4 regions of the Alistipes sp. D31t1_170403_E11 genome follow, and region 4 is predicted to be linked to each of the others. Evidence: riboswitches for the same ligand, from Rfam matches in the RefSeq annotation. Region 4 holds a riboswitch; each other region holds the start of a gene.
The links. Region 4 has a riboswitch for cobalamin ahead of I2E69_RS02835 (YncE family protein). Riboswitches for the same ligand answer to the same signal wherever they lie in the genome.
Positions count from the first base shown of each region.

Region 1: linked by a shared signal. The riboswitch ahead of I2E69_RS00220 (anaerobic ribonucleoside triphosphate reductase) and the one ahead of I2E69_RS02835 (YncE family protein) in region 4 are both predicted to bind cobalamin.
Region 2: linked by a shared signal. The riboswitch ahead of I2E69_RS07255 (putative transporter) and the one ahead of I2E69_RS02835 (YncE family protein) in region 4 are both predicted to bind cobalamin.
Region 3: linked by a shared signal. The riboswitch ahead of I2E69_RS09960 (PL29 family lyase N-terminal domain-containing protein) and the one ahead of I2E69_RS02835 (YncE family protein) in region 4 are both predicted to bind cobalamin.

Region 1 is NZ_JADNHQ010000001.1:51,863-55,844, forward strand. Features, by position in the region: gene nrdG (anaerobic ribonucleoside-triphosphate reductase activating protein) at 1-105, opposite strand, end outside; gene I2E69_RS00220 (anaerobic ribonucleoside triphosphate reductase) at 418-2,805, opposite strand; cobalamin riboswitch at 2,854-3,054, opposite strand; gene I2E69_RS00225 (TIGR03905 family TSCPD domain-containing protein) at 3,164-3,412, shown strand; gene I2E69_RS00230 (GlsB/YeaQ/YmgE family stress response membrane protein) at 3,475-3,726, shown strand; gene I2E69_RS00235 (hypothetical protein) at 3,739-3,939, shown strand.
Region 2 is NZ_JADNHQ010000003.1:188,303-192,284, reverse strand. Features, by position in the region: gene I2E69_RS07260 (hypothetical protein) at 1-261, opposite strand, end outside; gene I2E69_RS07255 (putative transporter) at 352-2,034, opposite strand; cobalamin riboswitch at 2,169-2,368, opposite strand; gene I2E69_RS07250 (TolC family protein) at 2,522-3,700, opposite strand; gene I2E69_RS07245 (efflux RND transporter permease subunit) at 3,705-3,982, opposite strand, start outside.
Region 3 is NZ_JADNHQ010000004.1:163,580-167,561, forward strand. Features, by position in the region: gene I2E69_RS09955 (S1/P1 nuclease) at 1-100, shown strand, start outside; cobalamin riboswitch at 679-879, shown strand; gene I2E69_RS09960 (PL29 family lyase N-terminal domain-containing protein) at 1,131-2,771, shown strand; gene purB (adenylosuccinate lyase) at 2,842-3,982, opposite strand, start outside.
Region 4 is NZ_JADNHQ010000001.1:744,690-748,671, reverse strand. Features, by position in the region: gene I2E69_RS02840 (hypothetical protein) at 1-703, opposite strand, end outside; gene I2E69_RS02835 (YncE family protein) at 717-1,754, opposite strand; cobalamin riboswitch at 1,848-2,048, opposite strand; gene I2E69_RS02830 (GNAT family N-acetyltransferase) at 2,116-2,556, shown strand; gene I2E69_RS02825 (AsmA-like C-terminal region-containing protein) at 2,553-3,982, shown strand, end outside.

The DNA.
Region 1 (3,982 bases), 690 kb from region 4:
GCCGGGGCAATGGTGCGCACAACCCGCGAAATAGATCGCATAGCGCAGCCCGTAACCGTCGGAGATGGTTTCGGGGTAGGTGGCGATAATTCTTAATAAATCCATTGCGTTTTCATAACATGAATACAACTCCGTTGGTCTCGATTCACGGCGTCCCGCCGTGTTTACAAATCCGACCCACCCCTAAATCCCCGCCTTAGGCGGGGACTTGCCGCACGCGACCGGAGATGGCGGCAAAAAAAGAATCCTTCCGCCGGGTGAATTTTGATTTTAAGGGGGCGGATAGGGGTCCGCCAATTTCGATTATCGCAGAGCAGGTTTTGGGCTTCGTGAAGTGGGGCGAAGCAGGAGCATACAAGCGTATGTGACTGTTTCGCCCCGCAAGGGAAGTGCAAAAGATGCCAGTGAGAATCGAAATTACCGGTGCTTGACCCGATCACGCTCTTCGGCCTGCTTGGCCGAGTTCCACGATTCGAGGCTGCCGGTCAGGTAACCCGTGATGCGGCGCATACGCAGGATGTCGTCCGAACCGCAGACGGGGCATTTCGAGTAAATCACGCCGCGATGGCCGCACTTGCGGCAGGTGTCGATCGGATGGTTGATCGAGCCGTAGCCGATCCCCTCGTCCTGCATGACCTTCACGATCTTGAGGATCGCCACGGGATTCTTCTTCGCCTCGCCGTCCAGTTCGACGTAGGTGATATGCCCGCCGCGCGTGATGGCGTGGAACGGCGCTTCGAGGCGGATTTTCTCGACGATGGAGACCGGTTCGCGTACGTCGATATGGAACGAGTTGACGTAGTAGTCGCGGTCGGTGACGCCCGGAATCTCGCCATAACGTTTGCGGTCCATGCGCGTGAAGCGTCCGCTCAGGCCCTCGGCCGGAGTCGCCAGTACCGAATAGTTGAGTTCGTATTTGGCCTTGTATTCATCGACCACACGGTTCATCACCGCCACAGCGTCGTAAAGCGTCTGCCACGCCTCCTTCGAAGCGGCATGCCCCTCGCCGTAGATCGCCACCATCGCATTGTGGCCGCCGATAAAACCGATGCCCAGCGTGCCGTGCTTGAGCACGTCGCCCACCTCGTCGTTGGGCTGCAACTTGCCGCCGCCCTTCCAGACATCGTTCGACATCATGAACGGGAACTGCCGCGCCAGTGCCGTACGCTGGAACTGGTAGCGCTCGTAGAGCTGCTCGGCCATCATCGTCGCGGTCTTGCGCACCGATTCGAGGAAAATTTCGCGCGCCTCCTTGCGGATCGCGTGTTTGTTGCCGTCGGGAATCATATCTTCGGCCTCGCGCATCGCCTCGATGGCCAGCCGCGGCAGGTTCATCGACGTAAATGAGAGGTTGCCGCGCCCCCACGACGATTTTTCACCGTGCAGGTCCTCGAAGACACGCGTACGGCATCCCATCGTCGCCACCTCGTAGCGGAAGCGGTCGGGATCGTCGATACGCCACTTTTCGTGGCGGTTGAACGGCGCGTCGAGGAACATGAAGTTGGGAAACAGCGCCACGGAAGTCGTACGGCACGCTTCGATCAGCAGGTCGAAGTTCGGAGTCTTGAACGCGATCTCCCCGGCCAGCGCCTTGTCGAAATCCTTAACGGCTGCGGCATAATCCTCCTCGGACCACGAAACCCCCTCCTTGATCTTGAAAATCTGGATCGGGAAGACCGGAACTTCGCCGTGCCCCAGGCCTTCGATCGTGGCGGAGAGCAGTTCGCGGATGACCATGCGGCCTTCGGGCGAGAAGTCCGTACCGTAATTCACCGAGCTGAACACCACCTGGTTACCGCCGCGCGAGTGCATCGTATTGAGGTTGTGGATAAATCCCTCCATCGCCTGGTGCGTCTCCTTACGCGTCGTGTCGTAGGCCTGTTTCCAGATGCGGCGGATGTCCTCGTCGGCAACCTCCACGCCCGATTCGCGCAAGGCGGCGAACAAGCGGCCCACTGCGGCTTCGCACGGTTCGATCGTCGGCACGTGTTCGGCGACAAGCGCCTTCAGCGCGGCACGTTCGGGCATGCACGCCCCGGTTACCTGGCACAGGAACAGCGTCATATCGGTCAGGTGTTTGCGGAAGGTCTTCAGCACGCCCGGGGCCATGAAATGGTCGAAAGCCGGGATCGACTGCCCGCCGTGCTGTTCGTTCTGGTTGGTCTGGAAGACGATCGTGGCCAGCGTGGCGTAGCTCTGGATCGACTGCGGCGTGCGCACCGAGCCGTTCTTGGTCGCAAAGCCCCGTTCGTAGATGTCGCCCAGATCGTACTGGATGCAGGTCGTGGTCTTGGTGGGATAGTAGTCCAGGTCGTGGATATGGATATCCCCGTCGCGGTGGGCACGGCCGTGGCGCACACCCACGAGGTATTTCAGGGCATAATCCTTAGTAATTTCCGACGCGAAGGTCATCATCTGCCCGGCAGGCGTATGCGACGACATGTTGGCATTCGAGAGGTTGATATCATTTTTCTCGACGGTCACGATGCCGTCCATCACCCCTTTGATCGACGAACGGCGGTCGCGCTCAACGTTGCGCCACTCCCGGTAGATAATATAACGTTTGGCGATCGAAGGGTTGCGCTTCATCAGCCGCTCCTCGACCATGTCCTGAATCTCTTCGACCGAAATCTCGGCCTTCGTAATCGCAGCCGCCACATCGGAGGCGATTTGTGCGACAGCCTGCTCTTCATCCGTTATGCCGCCCGCGCGAAAGGCCTTCGTAATGGCGCGGACGATTTTCTCCAAGGAGAAAGGCTCGGTTTTACCATCACGTTTAATGATGGAAATTTGCGTGTAATCCATTGTAATTGAGTATATACGTTTCACAATCGGCCCCGTTGCCCCGCGGGTCCGCATCGCATGCGCAAAGGCAGGTCTTCTGACTCGCACCGACCCTCAGGCAGCCTTCCCGTCCCCGACGGAACAGTGGCTCGACGATTTGCCTGCGGCATAAAGTGCATACAGCAGCGGGAACTGTCCGGGATTCGCACCCGATTCCCTCTTCTCCTCCGTCCCGCCGGGGCGGAGGACACCTTTGCGGATGACAAAAGTCCCCATTATTCCCCGACTTTCAAAATTCCGGAGACAGAAGTTTTCAACATTTTGTGAAAGGTTCCGAGTTTCGTATCTTTGCACTATCAAACTGAAAAACCGTAACTCCATGACACAGAAAATATCGCACGCCTGCCTGGGAACCTGCTCGCGGCAAATCGACATCGAGATCGAAGATGGCATCGTCCGCAACGTCGTATTTACGGGCGGCTGCCACGGCAACCAGCAGGGAATCGCAGCGCTCGTACGCGGGATGAAGGCCGCGGAAGCCGTCGCACGGCTCGAAGGCATCGACTGCCGCGGGCGCGGGACCTCGTGTCCCGATCAGTTGGCAAAAGCGCTGAAAAAGACTTTATAAAAGACGGCCGCCGAATCGGGTACGGATTTTGTGCTCAATCCAGCGTCCTAAATTGCAAAACTATGTATTTCTTATGGTATCTGCTGATCGGTCTGGCGGCCGGATGGATCGCCAACCTGATCGTCAAAGGCGGGGGCTCAGGGCTTTTCGTCAACCTGATCGTCGGACTCATCGGCGGCGTGCTGGGCGGCTGGCTCTTCTCGTTTTTCGGATGGGTTCCCGTCGGTACGCTGGCCAGCCTGGCGACAGCCGTCATCGGCTCGATCATCCTGTTATGGATCGCAGCGCTCATCTCCCACCGCAAGATTCGTTAAACCAACAAACCTATGAAAAACCAGAAAATCGACCAGGCGGCCGATCAGGCCAAAGAGACGATGGAGTTTTTCGGCGAAAAACTCGACGATGCGACACAGTGCGCGGCGGAAGCCGAAGACAAACTGAAAGAAGGTGTGCTCCGCGCCGCGGACAAGGCCGAAGAAGCCGTTACGGCCGCTGCCGACCGGGTGCGCGAAAAGGTGCGCAACTAGTCCGGCGACATGTCCTATTCAACAAAAAAGGTGGTTATACAAC
Region 2 (3,982 bases), on a different contig from region 4:
GCCCTGGGGCGTGCAATACTGCACCGTACTGGCGACTTCACACGATTCGATGCCGCAGATAATAACCGCATCGACATCGTTTTCGTGGCGCAGCATGGCGTTGTAGAATGCCAGCAGATAGCGCGGTGTGCTGATCGCAGGAACGAGTATCATCGTTCCCGACGCGTCGAATTTATCAGGGGAATTCACCACTTTCAGGCCGTACTTGCCTGCAATGCGTCCGGCGGTCTCGGCCGACGCTCCATACAGTACAATATTCATAACTGTCGTTTTTAAGAAAAGACGCGGCCAATGCAGGTTTCTATACTTGGGGATGGCGATTAAGGTATTCTCTTCACCGCGTCTTTCGGTTTATACAAATAGCAAGATCAAAAGCTGCGCCGCCAGCACCCGCAGGAACATCGACAGCGGATAAACGGTCGCATAGCCGACCGACGGAGCGTCGGACGACGTTTGCTCGGCCGAATAGGCCAGCGCAGGCGGGTTGGTCGACGCCCCCGAGAGGACGCCGATCAGCGTATAATAGTTGAGTTTATAGTAAAAACGCCCGAAAAGTCCCGCCAGCAGCAACGGCACGACGGTAATCACGGCTCCGTAGGCGATCCAGACGTATCCGCCCGCGAGGAGCGTCGGGACGAAATCCTCGCCCGCGCCCAGCCCCACACCCGCCAGGAAAAGCGAAATGCCCACTTCGCGCAGCATCAGGTTGGCCGACATCGTAGTATAGGTGACCAGTTTGTAGTGCGGTCCGTAGCGGCCGATCAGGATGGCGACGATCAGCGGGCCGCCGGCCAGTCCCAGTTTGACTGGCTGCGGAACGCCCGGAATCCAGAACGAGATGCTGCCCAGCACCACGCCCAGCGCAATGCCGATAAAAATAGGGATCAGATTGGGATGGTTGAGCCGCTTGAGCGAATTGCCGAAAAGCCGCTCGGCATGGGCTACCGACAATTCGGGGCCCACGACCGTCACGCGGTCGCCGATTTGCAGTTGCAGGTTCCCGGAAGCTACCAGGTCGATGCCCGAACGGTTGATGCGCGTGATGGTCACTCCGCAGGTGTTGCGGACGCGCAGTTCGGCGAGGGTCTTGCCGTTGAGTTCGGGCTTGGTGATCAGGATGCGGCGCGAAATCATCGTCTTGTCCTGGATCATCGGCGCGGCGTCGACCTCCCGGCCGAGCAGGGCGACCAGCGCTTCGACATCACGCGGCGCAGCTACCAGCAGGATCCGGTCGCCGCAGTGGAGCGCCGTATCAGCGTCGGCCAGTTCGGGACTTCCGCCGGGACGGCTGATGCGCGAGATGACGAAATCGCGCAGCGCAAGGCTGTGGATATCGGCAATGGTTTTTCCATCGACGGCCGCATTGGTGATCTCGACGGAAAGACGACGGGATACCGCGTCTTTCTGTACATCCATGCCCTGTCCGGCGGCGGCTTCTTCCTTCTGCACATTGATACGCAGCAGGTAGCGAAGTCCGACCAGCGTGAGGATGGCCCCGATGACACCCAGCGGGTAGGCCACGGCATAACCCGTGGCGATGTCCGGCGCATCGGCCCCGGCATGCAGGTCGCTGAAAGCCTGCTGGGCGGCGCCCAGGCCCGGCGTATTCGTAACAGCGCCCGACATCACGCCGACCATCGTCGTTATGGAAAGGCCTGTGATATAATAAAGCGCGACCGTCGTGGCGACGCCGAGCAGCACTACCAGCACAGCCAGCTTATTCAGGGTAATACCGCCTTTGCGGAAAGACGAAAAGAATCCGGGGCCGACCTGCAGACCGATGGAATAGACGAAAAGGATGAGTCCGAACTCCTTGAGAAAGTGCATCAGGTGCTGGTCGATATTCATTCCGAAGTAGCCGAAGGCGATGCCGACGAACAGGATGCCCGTCACTCCCAGCGACACACCGGCGACTTTCAGTTTGCCCAACATGATGCCCAATGCAACGACCAGTGCCAGGATCAGCACCGAGTGGGCAACTCCGCCGCCCCAAAGCGACTCGGACCCAAATAATAATCGTTCGAGTAATTCCATAAGCGTCATCCTCATCAAACCGACCCTGATCCGGTAAAAACCGCGTGCCGGAAAGGCACGAATCCGGAGGCAGGCCGAAACAAAAACCATTCAGTAATTACAGCCGATATCAAATGCCCATTCCGCGGGGTTACCTGATGTCGAATCGATCTGGCAGGTCTTCTGACTGACTCCCGTTCCGAAGCCTTCCCGATCCCCTTAGGGACCAGTGGCCGAGATGTTCGGAACGAAAACGGAGCTACACAGCAGCGGGTCTGTCCGGGACTTACACCCGATTCCCTTTTCACTCCCTCCCGCATCCGGGAACAGGAGAACCAAACCTGTGGCAAAGATAGCGGTTATTCCCGAAAAACTGGTCGAAAGTCCGGATTATTTTCGCAAAACGGCGTCACGACGCGCTGAGGCAGGCATTTCCAGACCCGGAAACAAATTACCCCCGTTCCGGAAAAAACAGGCCGGAACCGGGGTAAGGGAAAAGACCGGCATGTCACAGCTCGACAGCCGAAAGATCGGCAAAAGCCTGCCGGTAGTCCCGTTCGGCAGACAAAGCCTGATTGACCGTATCGTAATACAGCCCTATCTCGACGATGTAATCCAACAACGATATTTCGCCTGCGTTCAAGGCTTTGGCCAGCAATTCCGTGTTGTTGAGCGACGACAGCGAAGCACGGTATTTGGCCGCCGTCTGCCGCAGCCCGTCGGCACGCAGGTAGAGCGTTTGCAGTTGGTCGTAAAACTGCTGCCGGGCCTCCTCCTGCCGGGCTTCCGCCGCAATGACAGCGGTTTTGGCCTGCTTCACCTTGTTCTTGTTGCCCCACAGGGGAATCGACATTCCGACCGTGACGCCCTGGTAAGCCTGTCCCAGCGTCTTTTCACGCATATAACCCGCCGAAAAGGTCGGCAGGGCCTGCGTCTTGTTGAGCTTCACCTCCTTTTTACTCACTTCGACCTGGGTGCGGACGTATTGCAGCAGCGGATTCTGCTGCTCGGCATCGGCATACCACGCCTCGAAATCGGCGGGCAGCTCCTGTGCGCCGTAAAGCATATCGTCGAACTGCACGGGAGCACCGCCGTTGAGCCGCGCCAGTTGCGAGAGCAGGGCGGCGCGTTCAACCTCGATGCGCGCCATTTCACCCTCGACGGCCGAGAGGTTCAACTGTACCTTGTTGTACTCCAACCGGTTGGCGTCGCCGCGTTCCAGCCGTTCGCCATAGCCTTCGGCCAGCGTTCGGGCGTATCGGAGCCGTTTGGCGACCTCCGCCCGAAGAGCATTGTAATAGGTGAGTTCGATGCAGTATCGCTTCGCTTCCAGCAGCACCTTGATCCGCTCCGACTTGTATTGCAGTCCGACAAGGCGGTTCCTGTCATCGGCCAACCGGTTTTTCATGCCGCTGATCGTGGCGATGTCGAACGACTGCGTGACGCGAATGTCGTTGCGGTTGCCGATGCCGCCCGGCGACCCCCACAGGTAGCTGAACTCCACATCGGGACCGGGCAGGAAAATGTCGGTTTTATTGGCCAGTTGTTCCGCGGCGACCTCCTCGCGGAGCGCCCGGAGCGTCGTGTTGTTCTCTTCGACCGAGCGCAGCACGGCGTCGGTCGCGTTCTGGGCCGCAAGCGGGGAAACCGCCAGCAATGCCGCTGCAATCCATAGTATCTTTTTCATGGTCTTATTCTTCGGTTAAGGTTTCCGCGGCCACGGTTTCGCGCCGACTGTACATATAGGAATACATGATGGGGATGATGAAGCCGTTGAGCAGCGTCGAACTCATCAGTCCGCCGAGAATCACCTTGGCCATCGGACTCTGGATTTCGTTGCCGGGCAGATCGCCGCCCAACGCCAGGGGGATCAGCGCCAGCCCCGACGTAAGGGCGGTCATCAGGATCGGGTTCAGGCGATCGAGCGAACCGCGGACGACGCTTTCGCGGACCGATGCGCCCGAAGCAT
Region 3 (3,982 bases), on a different contig from region 4:
CGACAAGCAGTTCGTGCTGGACACCTACCTGCTGCCCGAAAGCCAGTTGATCAAGGCCTCGTACCGCCTGGCTGCGGTGCTCAACGAATTGTTCGGTTAGTAGGAGGACCTCCGGGGACAAAAAAACAGCAGGGAATCTCACGATTGCCTGCTGCCCCCGGGAGGTTGCCTTTCGAAACTGATTTTCGGTTGTAAACTGCTAACGACCGCAGGAGCAGGGCAAAGGCTCCGGCGTGTGCGGGATGCTGCGCAGCAGCAGGGTGCTAACGGCACTTCGCGTCCGGTTTCCGGGCAGGCGATGTGCCGTTTGCGCACTGTCGGCCTTCGTGCCGTTCTGCATGCGTGGGGAGGGTTGTTGCGTGAACCGGTTGAAAGGAGTTTTCGGAGGGCCGCGCGGGCACATACAAAAACAGCAGGGAATCTCACGATTGCCTGCTGCCCCCAGGAGGTTGCCCTCCTAAAACTACTAACCCAAACTTAAATAAATGAAGAAACCTCACTGCGGTTGCTGTTCCGCAGTTGACTGGAATAAGTACAAAGCGCGTGCCAGAGTTGCTGCGGTGTCAGTCGGGAAAAGGGCGCATTTTGGTCGAAACGGTCCGGCCTGTTGTGCAGAAGCGGTTTTCGTATCCTGTGCAAATAATCCGCCGGATCGTTTGCATCCTGCCGATAAAAGCTGTACCTTCGCGGTGCAATGGTTTCCCCATGGAGGGGAATTAAAAGGGAATGCCGTGTGAATCGGCAACAGTTCCCGCTGCTGTGAGTCCCGCCCGAAAGGGCATTTTCGTCGCGACAATCTGAGCCACTGGTCCTCCGGGACCGGGAAGGCGTTGCGCCGGGGGACAAGTCAGAAGACCTGCCTTGCGAGATAGGGTGTTTGCTCCTGCGGAGAAAGGGAGCGCCTGAAGTCGTTACCGGCGGTTTTCCGTACGTACTTATTTACTTCAGCCTTCTTTTTCCATTGGGAGCGAACCTCTTCGGACAGACTTTTTTACGGTCGGATGAGGAAGTCGTCGCCATGCTTTGCCGGGTCATTATGCCTGTTTCTGCCTGTGCGGTATCCACCGTGATGTTTGTCCGTTACGGACGAGACAGAACAGATGGAACCATTAACTGAAAAACAAAGCATGATGAAAAAGTTACTTATGATCTGCTCCTGGGCACTGCTCCTGGGCGGCTGCAAGAGCGAATCGGGCCCCTCGGACCCGGACGGAGACAAACCCGTACCCCCTCCCTCGGCTGAACTGTTACAGAAAATCGAAGACCTGAACGCCGGACTGGTCTCGCTGAAAGCGCTGGCTGAAGCCGTGTCGCGTTCGGAAGTGCGGGCGCTGGACGAGGCCGAAGGCAGCGTGCTGCTTACGTTTCGCGACGGTACGCAGATTACGGTAGCCTGCGATGCAGAGGCCGCGGCGGCGCCGCTGGTGGGCATTGCCGCCGACGGAGACGTTTATTACTGGACGCTGGCCGCGGAGAAGGATACTCCCTGGCTGAAAGATGCCGCCGGAGCGAAAATGCCTGTTTCGGGACCTGTTCCCGTCATGGGGCGCGATGATAAAGGTTTCTGGACCGTGACGACGGATGCCGCCGCAACGCCGTGGCAGATCGTGAACGCCGCCGGAAACCCGATCGAAACCACGGGCGACGAGCGGGTGGCCCTGTTCCGGTCGGTAACGGCCGGGGACGGCAAGGTGGAGATACTGCTGGCGGACGGCGGGACGCTTTCGGCTGCGCAGGTCAACGACCTGAGTGCCGCGGGAACGGCCAACTGCTATGTGGTTCCGGCTCCCGGAAAGTATGTTTTCAATGCCAAAGTGCGCGGAAACGGCGCCGGTGAGGGTGTCGGTTTCGAGCCGGCGATCTCCCTGACGGACGGCATGACGGCCGACTGGCTGTGGACCGATTCCGAGGGGCTTGTTTCGGACGTTGCCTTCGACAAGACCTCCGGCGACATCTCCCTGACGGTCGGCGACGGCAGGGGCAACTCCCTCGTCGCCCTGATGGAAGACGGCGTAATTGTATGGAGCTGGCACGTCTGGGTAACGGATGCCCCGCAGACGATGACCTACAAGAACGGCACGGTGTTCATGGACCGCAACCTGGGCGCCGTTGGCACGACCGTCGGCGGTACGGATGCCTACGGCATGTATTACCAGTGGGGCCGCAAGGACCCGTTCTACGGCGGCAAAAAAGCCGAGGCTTCGGCCAACGCTTTCCTCGAGGCGAAAAACGGCACGGTGCTGAATCCGGCCTATCCAGCCTTGGGCTGGGCTTTCAGCAAAAGCACGACGACGACAGCCGGGGCTGCGGCCAATCCCATGACATTCTATAACAATACGGTCGGAACCGGCTACAACTGGCTCGCCTCGCCGAATCCGAAACTCTGGGGCGAAAGCAAGACGCTCAACGATCCCTGTCCTCCGGGATATAAGGTTCCTAAAACCGATGCCTGGGAAGATATGAGCGCAGGCCGCCAGTATATCGACGGCGTTTCCGTATGGGACGGGGCGAATTACGGCATGACCTACACCCACGAGGGGCAGACGGCCTGGTATCCGGCGCAGGGTTATCGCAATTACAGTTCGGGCGCCATTGTGGGCCTGCGTGCCTCGACCGGCGGTTCGGGCGCTTACTGGTCGGTGGAAGCATCTTCGGTGAAGTCCTATCACCTCTTCTTCCGCAGTAAGTTGTCGAGCGGAACCGGCTCGATCAATATCGAACTGGACAAGGAGCGTTCCTACGGCTACACGGTGCGTTGCTGCAAGGAGTAACGAACCGTTCCGAATAAACGAAGGCAGGACCCGTCGGGTCCTGCCTTTAGTTTTCGGTGTATATGCCGGCCTACCGGAATACACCCGTATAGGTCGAGGGCGAAAGCGCACGCAGTTCCTCTTTGACGCTTTCGGCGACGTTGAGCGTCTCGATGAACGCTGCGATCGACTCGCGGGTGATGTGGGTGTTGGTGCGCGTGAGGGCCTTCAGCGCCTCGTAAGGCTTGGGAAAACCTTCGCGGCGCAGGATGGTCTGGATGCCTTCGGCTACGACGGCCCAGTTGTTCTCAAGGTCGCGCGCCAGCGCTTCGGGGTTGAGGATTACTTTGTTCAGCCCCTTCAGCAACGACTGCAAACCGATCACCGCGTGGGCCATGGGCACGCCGATGTTGCGCAATACGGTCGAGTCGGTCAGGTCGCGCTGGAGGCGCGAAACGGGCAGTTTCGACGCGAGGTGCTCGAAGACGGCGTTGGCGATGCCGAAGTTTCCTTCGGCGTTCTCGAAGTCGATGGGGTTGACCTTGTGGGGCATGGCGCTCGATCCGACCTCCCCGGCCTTGATCTGCTGTTTGAAGTACTCCATCGAAATGTAGGTCCACATGTCGCGCGAAAGGTCGACGAGAATGGTGTCGATGCGCTTCATGTTGTCGAAGATGGCAGCCAGGTTGTCGTAGTGCTCGATCTGCGTGGTGTACTGCGAGCGGCAGAGACCCAGCGTCTCGCCCACGAACCGGTTGGCGAAAGCCACCCAGTCGTACTGCGGATAGGCTGCGCGGTGGGCGTTGAAGTTGCCCGTGGCGCCGCCGAACTTTGCCGGAACGGCGATATCGTGGAGCATGGCCAGTTGCTTTTCGATACGCTCGACGAAGACCATGAATTCCTTCCCGAGCGTCGTCGGCGAGGCGGGCTGTCCGTGTGTGCGTGCCAGCATCGGAACTTCGCGCCACTGCTCGGCAAACGACGCCAATTTGTCGCGGACCTCCTCGACGACGGGATAGTAGACGCCTGTCATCGCCTCTTTCAGCGAGAGCGGGATGGCCGTATTGTTGATGTCCTGCGAGGTGAGGCCGAAATGCACGAACTCCTTGTAGGACTCCAGTCCCAGGGTGTCCATTTTCTCCTTGATAATGTACTCGATGGCTTTTACGTCGTGGTTCGTTACCGACTCGATTTCCTTCACCCGCTCGGCGTCGGCGGCCGAGAAATCGAGG
Region 4 (3,982 bases):
CCCATGCGAAGGCCGTCATGACGTAGCGGTTCGTCGCTTCGTCGTAGCGAACGTTGTCAGGCAGGCGTGTGCCGGTGTAAGTCCGGGTTTTGACCCACGCCGGGGCGTAGCTGGCCTGTGCGTGCGCGCCGATGCGGTCGATCGTGCCGCTGCCGGCGGGAGTCTGGTTGTCGGTCCATGCAATGCTGCCGTCGGCCTGTTCGGTGTAGGTGACTTCGTAATTGAAAATCGTTTTGCCGTTACCGTATTCGCTGCCTTTGAGTTCATACCAGGTTTCGCCGGCGGGCGATCCGTCGCCGTTGGCATCCTGGGCCACCCAGACGATTCCCGGTTCCGAAGAGCCGTTGAACGAGTTGCCTGTAACGTAGAGGTCGTAGCCGCCCGTGCTGGCCACCGGGGTGTCGAACCCGACGACGAGGTAACCGCCCCAGCCTCCGAGCGATACGAAGCCGTAATCGGCTGTCGGACTGTCGGGATCGGGGTCGCCGCCCATGGCCAGGCGGCGTTCGGCGTAGGCGACGGCGTCTGCGGCCGTCGTGATGGCCTGCGTGTCGAATCCTGCGGTCGGACTATTGATAAACTGTCCCGGTGCGGGAGTGTATTCGATGACTGTGGACGCCGGTTCTTCGATCTCGGTTTTCGTGATCGTTTCGCCCGAGTTGCAGGCGGTGGCCAAAAGCAGGAGGAATGCGTATTTTTTCATGGTGCGGTTGAATTTATCGTTTGAAACAGAATGCCCCGGGGGTGATGCCGACCCGGATGGTGTCCACAGGTACGCCGCGCGGCGTGAAGCGGTAAACCACGGCATGCTGCACGTAGTCGATGGCGTCGGCGACGTAGACTTCCGAGGTGTCGGGGTCGACCGCCACTCCGTAGTAGATCGTCTCGGAATAGGGCAGGAACGGGGTTGCGGGCAGTGATTCCGCGATGACGGGCATGCGCCAGATGTCGCGGCCGATGTAATAAAGCGTGTCACGCGCGCCGTTGAGCGTCAGTTCCGAAGGCCGGAGTTCTTCCGGAAGGTCGAAACGTTGTTCGACCTGTTGCGTTTGGGCGTCGATGCGCCACAGGGCGGGGGCTTCCCCGTTGCGTCCGTCGGTTGCGGTCCAGAGTTTTCCGTGGCGGTCGAGGACCAGCGATGAGGGCTGCCAGCCCACTTCGATCGAATCGACCAGCATGTCGCGTGCGGCGTCGACTACGAGGATTTTGTTATCGTACGACCAGCAGTTGACGAACACTTTGTCATTCCATTGGACCATCTGTTCGGTCGATTTGTGGCCGTTCATGCCGATCCGGCCCCGGATGCGGTTGTTGCGCGTATCCACGACGGTGATGCGCGGGTCGTAAAGGTCCGTAATGTAGGCCGTAGTGTCGTTGGGGAAGTGGATATAACGCGGCGATACGATGCCCTCGATCAATCCCGTGACGCGGTACGTGTCGGTGTCGATCACGTAAACCACACCCGAATTGTTGACCACGACGTAACCCCGTCCGTCGCGGATGGCCATCGACTGGGCTACGTCGCCGAGTTTCATGCCGTTGGCGCGCAGGAAGATTTCGTTTTCGACCGTCCGCGTCGCCGGGTTGTAGAACGAAAGCGAAGCGTTGTCCCACATGAAATTGCCTTCGCAGGTGATGAACACGCCGCGCGCGGTCTGGCTGAACGGCTCTTCGGGGAGCGGTCCGTAGTCCATGCAGGCGCAGCAGAGCATTGCAAGGGCGCATGCCGCCGTATTTCGCACGAAGCGTTTCATCGTCGTAAACTAAAGTGCGTTTCCGGGAGGTTAAGTGCCTGAAGGATGACTCCTCGTGATCGCTTGCCGCCCCCATTCTCCGCAGGGTTGATCCGTATTTCGAATTGCAGCGGCAGGTCTTCTGACTCGTTACCGTTCCGGCGCCTTCCCGTCCGTTGGGACAGTGGCCAAAGAGTGCCGGAACGCATGGCGTAACTCACAGCAGCGGGAACTGTTGCCGGTTTTCACGGCATTCCCTTTTAATCCCATGCGCCCTTCCGGGGCGCCGATGGAACCGTTGCGGGGCAAAAGTACGCTTTTTTCCGCAGATAGCCATAACGTTTCGGCTAAAAAGGCTATCTTTGTACTAAATATGCTGACGATGGAACTTAACGTGCGCCGGGTGACCGAAGTTACCGATTCTCTGACAGAAGCGTTTGCGCGGCTGATGCCGCAGCTTTCGCCGCGGCTTGCCGCTCCTTCGGCGGAGCGGTTGCAGACGGTGGCGGGAAGTTCGTCGGCTGCGCTTTTCACGGCCGAGGCCGGTGGAACTGTCGTCGGGGTCCTGACCCTGGTGTGGTATGACGTACCTTCGGGGCGCAAGGCGTGGATCGAGGACGTGGTGGTCGACGCCGCGGTCCGGGGAGTGGGCGCAGGCGAAGCGCTCGTGCGCGCGGCGCTGGGGCATGCGGCTGCCGTCGGGGCCGGAAAAGTGATGCTTACCTCCAATCCTGCCCGCAGGGCGGCGCACGGATTGTATGGAAAACTCGGATTCAAAGAGGCGGAAACTACGCTTTTCGCCTGTAAAATAGATGTGGAATGAAAAAATTCGTGAAGATCGCGGCCATCGTGGTGGCCGTTATTCTGGCAATCGCCCTGATCGCGCCGATCGCGCTGAAGGGTAAGATCGCCGACATCGTGAAACGCGAGGCCAATGCGATGCTCGCGGCAAAGCTGGATTTCGAGAAACTCGATATCAGCCTTTTGCGCCACTTCCCCAACGCTTCGCTGGAGCTGAAGGGGCTGACGCTGGTTGGCGTCGACCGTTTCGAGGGCGACACGATCGTCGCCGCACGGCGTATCTCGGTGGTCGTCAACCTGATGTCGCTTTTCGGCGACAGCGGATTCGAGGTGACCAAAGTCATCCTCGCATCGCCGGCGGTGCATGCGCACAAACTTGCCGACGGAGCCGTTAACTGGGACGTGATGAAACCATCGGACGAACCCGGGGCGGAAGAACCGGCGGAGGATGCCGGACCTTCGTCGTTCCGGCTTTCGGTCCGCGATTTCCGCATTTCCGATGCTGCGATCCGTTACGAGGACGATTCGACGAATATGCGTTTTTCGACGACGCCTCTTTCGCTGCGCCTGCAGGGCAACATGTCGGCCGACCGTACCGACCTCGACCTGCGGTTGACAGCCGCAGGCCTGCGCTTCGTGTCGGGCGGCATTCCGCTGCTGAGCGACGCCGAGGCGGAACTTGTCGCCGTGATCGATGCCGACCTGAAAAACAACCGCTTTACCTTCTCGCACAATACGCTGCGCCTGAACGCCGTCTCGGTCGGCCTCGATGGCTGGGTCGAGATGCGTGACGATGCGCTGGCCCTCGACCTCAAGGCCGGTTGCGACAAGGTGCAGTTCAAGGATGTACTGTCGCTGATTCCGGCTTTCTACACCCGTGAATTCAAAAATCTCGCGGCGGGCGGTGAGTTGTCGATGGGGCTTTGGGCCAAGGGCGAAATGCGCGGTACGGCGCTTCCGGCCTTCGAATTGAAAACCGAGGTCCGCAACGGCAGCTTCCAATACTCGTCGCTGCCCAAGGCCGTGACCGGTATCAACATCGCCGCCAAGGTTTCGAACCCCGGGGGCGTGATGGACAAAACTGTTATCGACCTCTCGAAGTTCGGCCTTCAAATGGCCGGGAACTCCCTTGCGGCGACTTTCTACGCCACCAACCTCATCAGCGACCCCGTTTTTCGTGTTTCGGCCGACGGGCGCGTCGACCTGGGGGCCGTCAAGGAGGTTTACCCGCTGGAAAAGGGCGTCGAACTGGGCGGCCTGTTCACCGTGGACCTGAAACTTTCGGGCCGCATGTCCGACATCGAGAAAAACCGGTATGAGCAACTCGGTGCACAGGGGACTTTCGTCGTCGAAGGCCTGGGTCTGACGCTTCCCGACCTGCCGGCGGTCCATATCCGCCGTGCTGCGGCCACCATTACCCCGGCCGCGATGACGCTCGGCGAATTCGG